DNA from 2 places in the Carnobacterium sp. FSL W8-0810 genome. Region 2 is predicted to be linked to the other one. Evidence: a T-box and tRNA genes for the amino acid it is inferred to sense, from the RefSeq annotation. Region 2 holds a T-box; the other holds one or more tRNA genes.
What was found. A T-box is a leader RNA that pairs with one kind of tRNA and senses whether it is charged. The one in region 2 lies ahead of leuS (leucine--tRNA ligase), so its partner is inferred to be a tRNA-Leu.

Region 1 (7,717 bases), 1.2 Mb from region 2:
AAATCTTTCACACGAATACAAGTGTGCAACATTTTTTTAGCCATATATATTTCATCCTTTCATTACCCTAATTTGTACTTCTTTATCTTAATACAATTTCAGTAAGAGTTCAAACCATAAGTTATTCATGTAATTCTAACGGTAAATCATCTGGATCTCTAAAAAAAGTGAATCGCCCGCCTGTGTATTCATCTACTCGTACTGGCTCTGTTTCGATTCCTTTTTGGTTTAACTCTTGAATCGTTTCATCAAAATTGTCTACATAAAAACATAAGTGCCTTAAACCAACCGCTTCTGGTTGTGTTGGTCGTTTTGATGGTTCAGGAAAAGAAAACAATTCAATTTCACTATCTCCTAATTTTAAATCTAACTTATAAGAATCTCTTTCTGAACGATAATTTTCGCGTATAATTTCTAAGCCTAATACTTCCGCATAAAATTGTTTGGATTTTTGATAGTCAGATGCAATAATAGCTACGTGATGAATTTTTTTAATGTTCATAAAGTAATTCCTCCAACTCTTTTTAGATATCTCGAATCATTTCAATACTAGTAAAGTCTGGATTTTCATTATCAATGATATCTTGAAGATAAGTGAATCCCAACGCTTTGTAAAATGCATAATTCTCTTTATTCGATTTAAAGAAACTGACCAATTGAGTACTGTTTCCTAACAATTGCTGCATTTGAGTCAAATGATTGACCAAACGTGTACCAATTCCTTTTCTTATATAGCTGTCATCGACATACAACATAAAAACTTTCCCTACTTTTGAGTCTACAATTCCTCCACCAATTACTCCAATAATTTTTTTATCTAATCGAGCAACGATCCAACCGCTCCATTTAGCCGATACTTCTTCAATTTCACTAAGGATTCTTTGAGGATTGTAATATTCTTCAACCTTTTCTTGTACTTTTTGCTGATCTTTTACAGCCGCAGCCGTGCAAGCATACCCTTGTGTACAAATAGCCACAATTTCATCCACATCTTCAGGTGTAGCCATTTCAATTCGAACCTCTTCAACAGTTGACTGCTCTTCAATCTCTTCATGTTTCATACTTTTGCTCCTCTATTCAAATTCCCAATAAAGCATCTAGCTATTTTACCCTTTTTCAGCTATATTTTCTTGGCTTATTTAAACTAGCATTAAATCATTGATTTGTCACGAGCTTACTGCTTTAAATCAAAAACATTTTTTTGCTGCTTTAGGATCATTTACGGTATACTTCTTATAGTCTATTTTTATAAGGAGGGATACAAGTCAATTGTCTATTAGCAGTATTATTTTGCAACAATTAGGTAGCATGTTCGTCCTGATCTTTTTTGGGTATATCCTTGTAAAAAGAAATGTTTTAAATCCATCTGGCACTAAACAAATTGCTAATATGTTAGCAAACTTTATCACTCCTGTACTTCTATTTATGTCATTTCAGCAACCTTATCAGTCTACTCAATTCAAGTGGTTTTTAGCGACTGTTGGAATTGCGATTTTATTGATGGCTGCACGTATCATAGTTAATTACTTTTTCTTACGTAACGCTTCTCGAACCGACCGTTATGCAACAACATTTACCAATGCAGGATTTATTGGGATTCCATTAGTCCAAGCTGTTCTTGGTTTCGAAGGAGTTTTCTTTGTATCCGCTTATAGTACAGTGACGAATATTTTACAACGGACTTATGGCATTTACATCATTTCTGGTGATAAATCGTTGATTACTCCAAGAAATTCCTTTTTGAACCCGGCCTCTTTAGGCTCACTGATTGGATTGATTTTTTATTTGTTACAAATCGAATTGCCTACTATTCTGAGCGACTCGCTCTATACTATTTCTGATTTAAATACACCTTTAGCTATGATTTTATTAGGCAGTTATGTAGCAGAATCAAAATTAGCAGATGTTTTTACTCATCGACGAGCTTATTGGACCACCTTTTTAGCTTTAATCTTATCTCCGCTTATCAGTATCGCTATATTATGGCTTTTGCCTTTAGATAACTACTTAGTCTTTTTTGTATTAGCGATTGCGACTTCTGCACCTATCGCTGTCAATACAGCTTTGTTCTCACAGCTTTATGGTGGAGACTATGAATACGGCGCTCGCTTAGTGGTCCTATCAACTTTACTTTCACTTATTAGTATGCCGTTAGTTTTAAGTATTGCTGAATTTGCTTTCTCAATGAATTAACGAACCAACTTAAAAAAGAAGTAACACTTGAGAATTTCTTCTCAGAGTTACTTCTTTTTACTATGTACTGTACGTATGCGGCCGAGAAGATTCGAACTTCCACGGGAGAACCTCCCACTAGCCCCTCAAGCTAACGCGTCTACCATTCCGCCACGGCCGCTTATTCATAACAAAGATTATTATAGCAACGTTTTTGAAGATTGTAAAGATGATACATTATCTATTCTCAAAAGAATCGCCACTAATAACTATCCTGTCTAGACGGATGACTAGATAATTAAAAAGTAACTTTGTACCTTTTTTGCAAGAAATTCTTTTTTACTCTTTCTAAGTCAAATTTTTCTATTAATAAACTTTTATAGCTTTGATTACTCACTCAAAATATGTCCATCTACCTTTTCCTTTAGATTGGTAATAGTGATGAAGTATGTTCCAAATTCTCTTAGCAGACAGCTTATTGCCACACCATTTGCAGATCACAGATGTGGTTATTTTTTGATCTGGAAATAACCTCTTATACTCTTCAGCATGACGAATAACGATCCCCGATATTAGTTCCTCGTGACCGCAACATTTACAAGTACAGGTCCAACTTCTAGTGAAATCATCCATAAATACGCCACATTGAGAACATGTTATTCCCCTTTTTAATTTTTCACTTTCATAATTTGGGATATCAGTGAAAATTGAACTCTCCATATGTAATGACTTCAACTCTTCAGCAATACGCCGATGATTTTTGGTCAGCCGAGCTGAGATACCGTTAATTCTTGCAAAATGTTCATTTAACAAAGTTGGAAGCAACAACTCTTCTTGAGGCGGAGCTTGATATAAGGTGAACTGTTGGTTTACAAACACAACAAAAGCATTAACTGAAACATTAAATCCCAATTGCTCCACCAATTGACGAAGCAAAGTCTGACTACGATTTATTTGGATCAACGGACTCATAACTTCTCTCTTAGTCAACAATTTATATAGTTTTTCCGCTTCATAAAAATATTTGCCTTCATAATTTTTCACTTCATATATGCAAATACCATTTGCTGTAATTAGTAAAGAGTCGATTTGAACTACTGTTCCATTTATTTTCAATAGTAAATCATTCAATACAAGACAATCGCATTCAAGCATTTCCGTCCTTCGATCTAAGATTTGTTCTCCTTCCAAACCTTTTACCAAATAAGCATAACGATTGCGCTCATCTTTCGACAGATTCGAGCGATTCATTAAAGATTCCATTATTAATAAACTAGACGATTTTTCTCTTTCTTTATATGCCATTACCTGCACTCCTCGCTTTTGCAAATCTTCTCTATAACTTAGAGTACGTAGAAACAAGGAGGTTCTGCTTATTTTTATCCACCATAAGGAATTTTAAGATAGAGAACTTTTCGACCTCGAAAATTTTCCGATTAAAAACCATCTACTTAAGAATTAATACTAACTTTTGAGGCTATTAAAAGGTAACAGTCCTCTACTTCAGATTCTTAATTAATTTTTGAGAAACTTTCTACTCTATAACCCTTCTATTCGACATTCTTAGCACATTTGGTCGCACAATTCTTCTCTATACCTGCTTTACTTCAGATTCTTAACCATTTTTTGAGAAGCTTTCTACTCTATAACCCTTCTATTCGACATTCTTAGCACATTTAGTCGCTTAATTCTTCTCTATACCTGCTCTACTTCAGATTCTTAACTATTTTTTGAGAAGCTTTCTACTCTATACCCCTTCTATCCGACATTCTTAGCACATTTGGTCGCTCATTTCTTCTCTATACACGCTCTAGTTCAGATTCTTAACCATTTTTTGAGAAGCTTTCTACTCTATACCCCTTCTATCCGACATTCTTAACACATTTGGTCGCTCATTTCTTCTCTATACACGCTCTACTTCAGATTCTTAAGTACTTTTAAGGAATCTTTCTCCTCTATAACCCTTCTATCTGACATTTTCAATACATTTGGTCGCTCATTTCTTCTCTATACACGCTCTACTTCAGATTCTTAACCATTTTCCAGAACAAAATCTCCTCTAAAAATCATTATGCGAAAAACCCATCAATTTCTGGAACTTTTGTCGAATTGTTAGCTCATTTAAAAACATCTTTTTTTAACTCCGTTACCTTTCTATTGCTTTATGCTTTATGGTATGATTAAAGATACCTACTATCCCTTTTAAGAACGTTATAAAGGTTTGAAGAAATTAAACTTAATAAATTCATTTTATAATTAGCTTCTTTGATTTATTGACAGAATTAGGTAGACAGATTTAAAAAACGAGTTGTAGAAAGGTGATAAATTTGACTTTTAAAGAGTTCGAAGAATATCTAGATGCTAATTTAGGAAGCAAAAGAATCTTTTTTGAAAAAGCTATGGATGACCAAATACGAAGAAACGCCAGAAGACAACCTGCAAAAAGGTGGAATGAAGCAAAATTAGAACGTGCTGTCGACCGTATGTGGACAGATATGGCTAGAAGTATTTATGACAAATTCAAAATCACGATCAAAGCTAAATCTTCTGACCCTTATCAAGAATGGGTCGAATTTTTTGAAAAGAATGATGCCATTGAAAACTTAGATGAAATGATGACAGATTTAGAATTCGAATAAAAGTACAGCCCTCTTACACTGCTGTTTTTTTATTCTATAAAAAAAGACGTACACTAAAGGATTCCTTTAATGTACGTCTTTTTTACTTGTCAGGTTTAATGATTTACATCATGCCGCCCATGCCTGGATCCATTCCCATTCCGCCCATTGGAGCATCTGGTTTTGGTTGGTCTGCAACAACAGCTTCAGTTGTTAACAATAGAGCTGCAACACTTGCTGCATTTTGTAAAGCAGAACGTGTTACTTTAGTTGGGTCAATGATTCCAGCTTCGATCATATTTACCCATTCATCAGTAGCCGCGTTATATCCTACGCCTAAATCAACGCTTTTTAATTTTTCAACAATAACAGAACCTTCAAGTCCAGCATTTGTTACGATTTGACGAACAGGTTCTTCAAGAGCACGGATCACGATTTTCACACCTGTTGCTTCATCGCCAGTTGCTTCGATTTCAGAAACTTTACGTTGAACATTGATCAACGCTGTTCCACCACCGGAAACGATTCCTTCTTCAACAGCTGCACGAGCTGCATTTAGAGCATCTTCAATACGTAATTTTCGTTCTTTTAATTCTGTTTCAGTAGCAGCTCCAACTTTGATAACGGCAACACCGCCAGAAAGTTTAGCTAAACGTTCTTGTAATTTTTCTTTATCAAATTCAGAAGTTGTTTCAGCTGCTTGAGCTTTCAATAAAGATACACGGTGTGAAATAGATTCAGCAGAACCGGCACCTTCAACAATTGTTGTTGCATCTTTTGTTACAACAACTTTGCTTGCATGCCCTAATTGGTCAATAGCTGTATCTTTCAATTCTAGACCTAAATCTTCAGTAATAACTGTTCCGCCAGTTAAGATAGCAATATCTTCAAGCATAGCTTTACGACGATCTCCAAATCCTGGAGCTTTAACAGCAACAACATTGAATGTTCCACGTAATTTGTTTAATACTAATGTAGGAAGAGCTTCTCCATCCACATCATCAGCAATAATCAACAATGGACGTCCTTGTTGTAAAATTTGTTCTAATAATGGAAGGATTTCTTGAATATTAGAGATTTTTTTATCCGTAATTAAAATGTATGGATTTTCTAAGTTAGCTTCCATTTTATCGTTGTCTGTTACCATGTATTGAGATAAGTAACCACGATCAAATTGCATACCTTCAACAACGCCTAATTCTGTTTCAATTCCTTTAGATTCTTCAATTGTAATAACGCCATCTGTTCCAACGCGTTCCATTGCTTCAGCAACCAATTCTCCTGTTTCATTGTTGCCTGAAGAAATAGCAGCAATTTGCGCAATTGATTCTTTTGAATCTACTTTTTTAGAGATAGCAAGCAATTCTTCAACAGCCACTTTTGTCGCCATTTCAATCCCGCGTCGAATACCAACAGGGTTAGCTCCAGCAGTTACATTTTTTAATCCTTCGCGAACAATAGCTTGTGTTAAAACAGTTGCTGTTGTTGTACCGTCTCCAGCAATATCATTTGTTTTAGAGGCAACTTCTGAAACAAGTTGTGCTCCCATATTTTCAAAATGATCTTCTAATTCAATTTCTTTAGCAATTGTAACACCATCATTTGTAATAAGTGGTGAACCGAAAGATTTTTCTAAAACAACATTTCTTCCTTTGGGTCCTAATGTTACTTTAACAATATCTGCTAAAATATCTACTCCACGTAACATTGATGCACGTGCGTCTTCAGAAAATTTAATATCTTTTGCCATTTTTCCTTCACCTCATTAATTTAGTTTGTTCAGTAGTTTTGCTTTAGTTTTATTTAATCGATGACTGCAACGATATCGTGCTCTTTTACCACTAAATATTCTTTACCGTCATATTTCACTTCTGTTCCAGTATATTTTTCAAATAACACAGTATCGCCAACGTTAACTGACAATGCTACTCTTGAGCCGTTTTCTAAAATACGACCTTCCCCAACAGCAATAACAGAACCTGTTTGAGGTTTTTCTTGAGCTGAACCTGGTAAAACAATCCCGCTGATTGTTTTTTCCTCTTCCTTAGCAACTTCAATAATGACACGATCTCCTAATGGTTTTAACACGTAAATCCCTCCATCTAAATTATTTCTTCGATTTTAGCACTCAAACAGACCAAGTGCTAAACCACTTCTTAATAATAACAAATATAGAAAAGAATGCAAGAATTTTTATCTCAATTCTTTCTCCTTTTTAAATGAGCTCTTTTCCATTAAAATATAAACTAGCTCATATTATCTGTTGTATTCATTTGCCAACATTTTATGGTATACTGAAAAACGAAGTATTTTTAGTATTATTTAGTATTATATAGAATAAAGTTTCCTCTTCTTACTTTTAGAGGCTTTTATTCGTTGTATTAAACCAATTTACCAAACTGTGGAAACGACAGTTCATCTCGAAAAAAAGAAGGTCTTAGTCATGTTGAAGAAACTTACTCGTCACACATCTGTTTTAATGATCGTATTTTACTTAATTGCTCAATTCTTACCGGCAGTGATTCTTGCGCTAGCTCCAAAAAGTTTACAAACAGAAGCAGCTATTTATGGAACAATTTTCAGCTTTTTTATTGGAGCAATTGCTATGCTACTGCTTAATCGAAAGTCAACCATTCGAAATTCGTTGACTTTAGCTCCCTCTGTGCCTAGAAAAAAAGTGATCTATTGGGGAATTATTGGAATACCCTTAGTCCTTTTGGTTCAGTATCTCGCAAATCTTATTGAAATAGTAGTATTGGGACTTCCAATAGCATCGGAGAATACTCAAAGCATTCTTTTGATCGTCGATAAGTATCCGATTTATCTTATCATTGTTTCTATATTAGGACCAATCATGGAAGAATTTGTTTTTAGAAAAGTTATTTTTGGTTTCTTATATGATCTTACAGGGCCTATAGGCGCTGCAG
Region 2 (7,717 bases):
TCAGAAATCAGCGGAACAGATGTTATCGCCATCGAACCTCCAAAAGAAATAACAATCATAATCAATTTATTGACATTTCCTGATGCTATCCCATAACTATCTACAATCTCTTTTGGGGTAAAATCAGAAACGCGGGTCATAATTTGTTGGAAAGTAAACTGATCGATCATTTGAAACAATGTTATTCCAGATCCAATAATGATAAATGGAATAGCCGTACGAATAATCGATTTAAAGATCTCATTTGTAGAAATATTCACCTTATTTAAACTCTGAGCAGCATGCTCATCTAGCTCTGGTTTTTTACGCCAAATAATATAAAATAAATACCCTATACTAAAAACAGCTCCAATAACGGCTCCAAATGTTGAAGCAGAAACCGCATTCACTACTGAACCATTCCATATTTGACGAATAAAGTATACAGCCGCAAGCATAAAGATGACGCGAGCTAATTGTTCAATAAATTGCGATATAGCAGAATATTTCATTACATGATGCCCTTGAATATATCCTCGTGTAACGCTCATACATGGAATAATGAGTAACGCCCAACTAAGAGACCGAATAACTTGTGTTCCATCGTCAACCGAAATACCTGGACTGCTTCCAGCTATCAAAGGTGCCGCAACATACATGATCAATGCAGACACAACACCTGTAATTGCCATTACTTGTAATCCTTTTCTATAAATTTTTTGGCTCGTTTCATATTCGTTTAGACTATTATAATAAGAGACTTGTTTAGCAATGGCAGAAGGTACACCAGCTGTCGCAATATTTAAGAATAATGCATAAGGTGTGTAGCCAATAATGTAAAGGGCATTTGCTGACGCTGCTACGCTGGGATTTCCCATCCAAGCCATCCAAGGAATAATATAAAGAGCTCCTAATAACCTGGACAAAATACTTGCACCTGTCATCCAAGCTGACCCACTGATCATTTTATCTTTTGAGCTTAATTCTTTAGTTTGTTGTCCAATTTTATTATCACTGACTGTATCTTTTGACATGATTCAAAAACCTACTCTCATACTTTTGTATCAGGTTCTATTTTACTTCTTAAATCAGAGGGTTGCAATGTTTATTGAGCTTTCTGCATTCAACTTTAAAGAAAAATTAAGGTCTCTTTGAAGATGAAAAAAGTAGAAAGGACTGCAACGATTAAGTTGCAGTCCTTTCTACTTAAGTTAAATCTTTAAAACCTTAACGTAGAAAACACTTTAGTTTGCTACAATATTTACCAATCTACCAGGAACAACAATCACTTTGCGAATTGTTTTTCCATCAATGGCTTCTTTGATCTTTTCATTATTCATTGCTAACGTTTCTAGATCTTCTTTAGAAATTTCTTTTGATGCTTGAGCTTTTGCTTTTAATTTACCGTTTACTTGGAAAACTACTTCGATTTCATCTTCTACCAAGAATTTTTCATCAAATGTCGGCCAAACAACATATGAAATACTTTCATTGCTGTTTGTTAAGTTAGCCCACAATTCTTCTGCCATATGCGGAGCAATTGGCGCAAGCAATTGAACAAAAGATTTAATATAATTCACTGGTAATGCAGTTGCTTTATAGGCTTCATTAACAAAAACCATCATTTGAGAAATAGCTGTGTTGAAGCGCAAGTGTTCAAAATCCTCGGTTACTTTTTTAACGGTTTGGTGGTAAACCACATCAAGAGATCCATCATTAAAGGTTGTGATACGGTCACGGACTTTTCCATCTTCATCCATGATCAAACGCCATACACGATCCAAGAATTTGCGGCTTCCTTCTAGCCCATTTTCACTCCAAGCAATTGAAGCATCCAACGGCCCCATAAACATTTCATACATGCGTAACGTATCTGCACCAAATTTTTCTACAACATCATCTGGATTAACAACATTCCCTTTAGATTTAGACATTTTTTCATTGTTTCCACCTAAAATCATTCCTTGATTATACAATTTTTGGAATGGTTCTTTAGTTGGAACAACACCGATATCGTAAAGGAATTTATGCCAGAAACGTGCATACAATAAATGGAGTACAGCATGCTCAGCTCCACCAATATAGATATCTACTGGTAACCATTGTTTTAGTTTTTCAGGATCAGCTAACATTTCTTCATTTTTAGGATCGATGAAACGCAAGAAATACCATGAACTCCCTGCCCATTGCGGCATTGTATTTGTATCACGGCGTCCTTTCATTCCAGTTTCGGGATCTACTACATTTACCCATTCCGTAATGTTTGCTAATGGAGACTCTCCTGTTCCACTTGGTTTGATTTCGTTTGTTTTTGGCAAGATCAACGGTAATTCTGATTCAGGCAATGTTGTTGAAGTCCCATCTTCCCAATGAATGACCGGGATAGGTTCGCCCCAATAACGTTGGCGTGCAAATAACCAGTCACGTAGACGGTAAGTTGTTTCTTTTTTTCCAAAATTATTTTCTTCTAACCATTCATTCATTTTATCGATAGCTTCTTGTTTTCCAAGACCATCTAAGAATTCAGAATTTATATGTGGACCATCTTCAGTGAAGGCAGCAGCAGCTACATTTCCACCTTCAAGTACAGGAAGAATTTCCAAGTTAAAAGCCTTAGCAAATTCATAATCACGTTCGTCATGTGCTGGAACAGCCATAATTGCACCTGTTCCATATGAAGACAACACATAATCTGCGATCCAAATAGGGATTTCTTTGCCATTGACTGGGTTTATCGCATAAGCACCAGTAAATACGCCTGTTTTATCTTTATTCAAATCTGTACGATCCAAATCACTTTTCAGACTAATTTTTTCGATATACGCTTGAACTTCAGCTTCTTGTTCAGCTGTTGTAATTTGTTTAACGAGATCTAATTCAGGTGCCAAAACACTATAAGTTGCTCCAAACAACGTATCTGGACGAGTCGTAAAGACTGTATACTTATGGTTAGTTCCTTTAACAGTAAACTCTACATTTGCACCAATTGATTTACCGATCCAGTTACGTTGCATGTCTTTGATACTTTCAGGCCAGTCAACTAATTCTAAATCATCCAGCAAACGGTCAGCATAAGCTGTAATTTTCAGCATCCATTGTTTCATAGGTTTACGGTAAACAGGGTGTCCCCCACGTTCACTCTTACCATCGATTACTTCTTCATTAGCCAATACCGTCCCTAATGCAGGACACCAGTTAACAGCTACTTCGGCTTCATAAGCCAATCCTTGTTCGTACAATTTTGTAAAGATCCATTGAGTCCATTTATAGTACTGAGGATCTGTTGTATTTACTTCTCGCTCCCAGTCATAACTAAATCCTAAAGAATTGATTTGACGACGGAATGTTTCGATATTGTGAGCTGTGAATTCAGCTGGATCGTTACCTGTATCTAGAGCATATTGCTCAGCTGGTAAGCCAAATGCATCCCAACCCATTGGATGCAATACATTGAATCCTTGAGCACGCTTCATACGAGAAATGATATCTGTTGCTGTGTATCCTTCTGGATGTCCTACATGCAGACCTTGTCCTGATGGATATGGGAACATATCTAATGCATAAAAGTTTTCCTTTTTAGGATCTTCAGTTGTTCGGAAAGTCTGATTAGAAGCCCAGTAATTTTGCCACTTCTTTTCTATCGTCTTGTGGTTAAAGCTCATATATATCCCTCTTCCATTTCTTATTCAAAATAAAAATCGTCCTATGAATGCAGATGACTATCTGTACTCATAGGACGATTAAATAATTTATTATTCGTGGTACCACCTATGTTTTCCACGACCTTATTATTCCTAATAAAATACATCGTGGACTCCTCATACCTTTAACGCAGGCGTTACGTCTTTGTCTACTATTTTTTCAACAAAGCAACTCTAAAGGCGAGTTCGAAAGTCTTTTTTATGCATTTCCACCACCCATGCACTCTCTCAAAAAAAATCATTTCTACTATTCCTTTTCACTGTTTTTTTCTATTGATTTCATTTTAACAAAAAATGACTATAGGAGCAATAAGAAAAAACAACAGTTGATTTCTAAAATGTCTTTTCAATTCGTCTATTCGTCTATTATTTAACTGTTTTAAGCTTTACTGCTGTTCCACTACAGGTAACCATAATCATGCCATTATCTGATCCTAATGTCTCATAGTCCATTTTAACCCCTACAATAGCATCTGCCCCTTGTTCGTCAGCTCTTGTTTCCATTTCCTCTAACGCTTTACTACGAGCTTCTAATAATTCGTTCTCATAACCTTGAGAGCGTCCGCCAAACATGTTTCGCAAGCCCGCTCCCATATCTTTAAACATATTGATACCAGAGATAACTTCACCAAATACAATTCCTTCATAAGAAGAAATTTCAAAACCTTCAACAGAAGTAGTTGTCGTAACGATCATCATTTTCACTCCCTTTTTAGTTATCTTACAGCACAAAAGGAGACTCAAATTTTATGTTGAGTCTCCTTCTATGATTATTTGATAATCAAAGACTGACCAACAAATATAACATCTGATTTTAAGTAATTCGCTGATTTCAAATCTGAGATAGACATACTATATTTTTGAGCAATATCCCAAAGAGTATCGCCACTTACAACTTTATGCGTAGTTGCACTAGTTGGTGTTGTTACTATTGAAACAGCATTCGTGCTTTTTAAAACTAGTTTTTGACCTACATAAATTGTATCCGTTGATAAATTATTCCATGATTTTAAGTTCGCTACAGATACACCATTTTTTGACCCAATACCAGTTAACGTGTCACCGGATTTTACAGTATACGATGTGCTGCTTGTGTTCCCTGTACTTGGTGTTGTCGTTGACCCACCAGTCGATGTTGAACCGCCTTTAATCGTCAATGTTTGGTTCACATAGATCGCGTCTGTTTTCAAACTATTCCATGATTTCAAGTCCGATACAGTTACGCCGTATTTTGAACCAATTCCAGTTAACGTGTCACCGGATTTTACAGTATACGATGTGCTGCTTGTGTTCCCTGTACTTGGTGTTGTCGTTGACCCACCAGTCGATATTGAACCGCCTTTAATCGTCAATGTTTGGTTCACATAGATCGCGTCTGTTTTCAAACTATTCCATGATTTCAAGTCCGATACAGTTACGCCGTATTTTGACCCAATACCAGTTAACGTGTCACCGGATTTCACAGTATACGATGTGCTACTTGTGTTCCCTGTACTTGGTGTTGTCGTTGACCCACCAGTCGATGTTGAACCGCCTTTAATCGTCAATGTTTGATTCACATAGATCGCGTCTGTTTTCAAACTATTCCATGATTTCAAGTTCGCTACAGTTACACCGTATTTTGAACCAATTCCAGTCAATGTGTCACCGGATTTCACAGTATACGATGTGCTGCTTGTGTTCCCTGTACTTGGTGTTGTCGTTGATCCACCTGAAGTTGAACCGCCTTTAATCGTTAACGTTTGATTCACATAAATCGTATCTGATTTTAAGTTGTTCCATGATTTTAAGTTTGACACAGATACACCGTATTTTGAACCAATACCTGTTAACGTATCACCAGATTTTACAGTATACGATGTACTGCTTGTGTTCCCTGTACTTGGTGTTGTCGTCGTGCCGCCTGAAGTTGAACCGCCTTTAATCGTTAACGTTTGATTCACATAAATCGTATCTGATTTTAAGTTGTTCCATGATTTCAAGTTTGACACAGATACACCGTATTTTGAACCAATACCTGTTAACGTATCACCAGATTTTACAGTATACGATGTACTGCTTGTGTTCCCTGTACTTGGTGTTGTCGTTGATCCACCTGAAGTTGAACCGCCTTTAATCGTCAACGTTTGATTCACATAAATCGTATCTGATTTTAAGTTGTTCCATGATTTCAAGTTTGACACAGATACGCCGTATTTTGAACCAATACCTGTTAAAGTGTCACCAGATTTTACAGTATATGACGTTTCGCCTGTATTCGACGACCCTGTATTTCCTGTATTTCCAGTGCTTGGTGTTGTTGAAGAATTATCATTTGATTCAGGAGTTGTTGTTGATCCTCCTGAAGATTTTGTATCATATTGTGTTAAGTTATATGCATTTATAATAGCATTTAATTTAGATGCATAAGTTGGGTCCGTCGCATAACGCCCTTGTAACCAAGCTGTTGCCTCAAATGCATTTGATGAATTACTTACCCAAGCTCCAGAATAATAGCCATGATCCCATGAAGTTCCATTTTTTATTAAATTTGCATTATCTTGTAAAGACTCAGCATAAGACGGGTATTTCTTAAAGTTTTGCGGAATGTAAATCCAGCCTGTTGAAGAACTCCATTCAGAAGTATACATCGTAACTGTATTTCCGTTGTAGCTTCCTTTGATACCAAATAGATTGTAGTTTGGACTAGTTGCTAGTTTACTGCTGCCATAGCCACTTTCTAAAGCTGCTTGTGCAATCATAACAGAAGCATATAAATCATTTTTAGCTGCAACTTGCTTTGCATAAGAGGCAATAGCATTAACAAAACCAGCTGGTGTTGTTGCATTTGCAATAGAGTCATTTGTTTTAGAAGGCGTTGGAGTTGTTACGTTCTTGGCTGCTGCTTCATTTAATGCTAAAACTTGTCCAACTTTAATTAAATCTGAAGACAAATTGTTCCATTTTTTCAAGTTTGCTACAGTCACATTATTGGCTTTACTAATTTTATTTAGTGTATCTCCCGATTTTACTGTGTACGTTTTTGCTGTTGCTACAGAAGTTGTTGCTACTGCTGTTGTTTTAGCTGAAGTCGTTGCAACTTTTAAAGTAACTGCAGTTGTTTTAGCCGAAGTCGTTGTAGTTTTCGGAGCAACTACCTTGGCTTTAACCGTTTCTTTTACAACTTCCTTTTTAACCTCTTCTTTTACAATTGTCGGTTCTTCTACTACTGGTTCTTCAGATTCTACAATAGTTTCAACCGTATCTTCTGCTTCTTCTGGAATACTAGGTTCAGCTTCGTTTGGAAGTTCTGCAACTTCTGGTTCTATAATTTCTTGTTCTACTGCTTCAATTGCTTCTACTTCTGGTACATCTTTTTCAATTTCATTTGGTAGTTCTACAACTTCTGATTCGCTCGGTTCAGCAACAAGATCAATTTCTTCTTCTACTACTTTTTCAGATTCATCTTTTGAAATAGTATCCTCAATCTCAAGTGATTCCTCTACTACTTCTGGTTTTAACACTTCAATTTCTTCAGCTGTATCTTCTTCTGAAACATCGCTTTCATCTTTAACTGCCTCGGTTGGTTCAGTAGTAGAATCATTTAACTCACCAGTTATTCCGGTACCTGCTTCATTTTCTATTTCTTCATTTGATTCTTCTGTTAATTTTTCTAGAGCAGTTAAAATTAATTCATCAATTTCTTCAACTGATAATTCGTCAAATTTTAAAGTTTCAAAATCTTCTGTAGATATAATAGTTTTTAATTCTTTAATTTTTTGTTCTTTCTCAATTAAATCGTCTTGTGATATGTACTCGCTACTGTCCGTTTCTACAGCTGTCTTTGTGGTTGCTTCTTCGGTTACATTAGTTACATTGCTGTTATGTTCAAGCGTTTCTTCCAATTTTTTACTACTTGTATCAGCTAATTCATTTGCGCTAGCTGATGCAGAAAAAGTTGGAAATGCTAGTAAACTCACTAATAAAGTTGTGCTAAAAACAGCTGTGCCTTTTTTCATCAATCCATTAGTATATCCTGATTGATCAAAACTTTTTTT

Region 1: it has a tRNA-Leu gene. The T-box ahead of leuS (leucine--tRNA ligase) is inferred to sense a tRNA for this amino acid. The anticodon was not compared.

Annotation. Positions count from the first base shown of each region.
Region 1 is NZ_JBBOWO010000001.1:1,266,721-1,274,437, reverse strand. It holds gene gloA (lactoylglutathione lyase) at 1-44, opposite strand, end outside; gene gloA2 (SMU1112c/YaeR family gloxylase I-like metalloprotein) at 122-502, opposite strand; gene NST49_RS06210 (GNAT family N-acetyltransferase) at 525-1,061, opposite strand; gene NST49_RS06205 (AEC family transporter) at 1,270-2,193, shown strand; tRNA gene NST49_RS06200 (tRNA-Leu) at 2,270-2,353, opposite strand; gene NST49_RS06195 (nuclease-related domain-containing protein) at 2,566-3,477, opposite strand; gene NST49_RS06190 (hypothetical protein) at 4,500-4,811, shown strand; gene groL (chaperonin GroEL) at 4,915-6,540, opposite strand; gene groES (co-chaperone GroES) at 6,594-6,878, opposite strand; gene NST49_RS06175 (CPBP family intramembrane glutamic endopeptidase) at 7,234-7,717, shown strand, end outside.
Region 2 is NZ_JBBOWO010000001.1:41,502-49,218, forward strand. It holds gene NST49_RS00210 (putative polysaccharide biosynthesis protein) at 1-1,013, opposite strand, end outside; gene leuS (leucine--tRNA ligase) at 1,224-3,641, opposite strand; T-box leader at 3,709-3,950, opposite strand; gene NST49_RS00220 (putative heavy metal-binding protein) at 4,047-4,376, opposite strand; gene NST49_RS00225 (LysM peptidoglycan-binding domain-containing protein) at 4,451-7,717, opposite strand, start outside.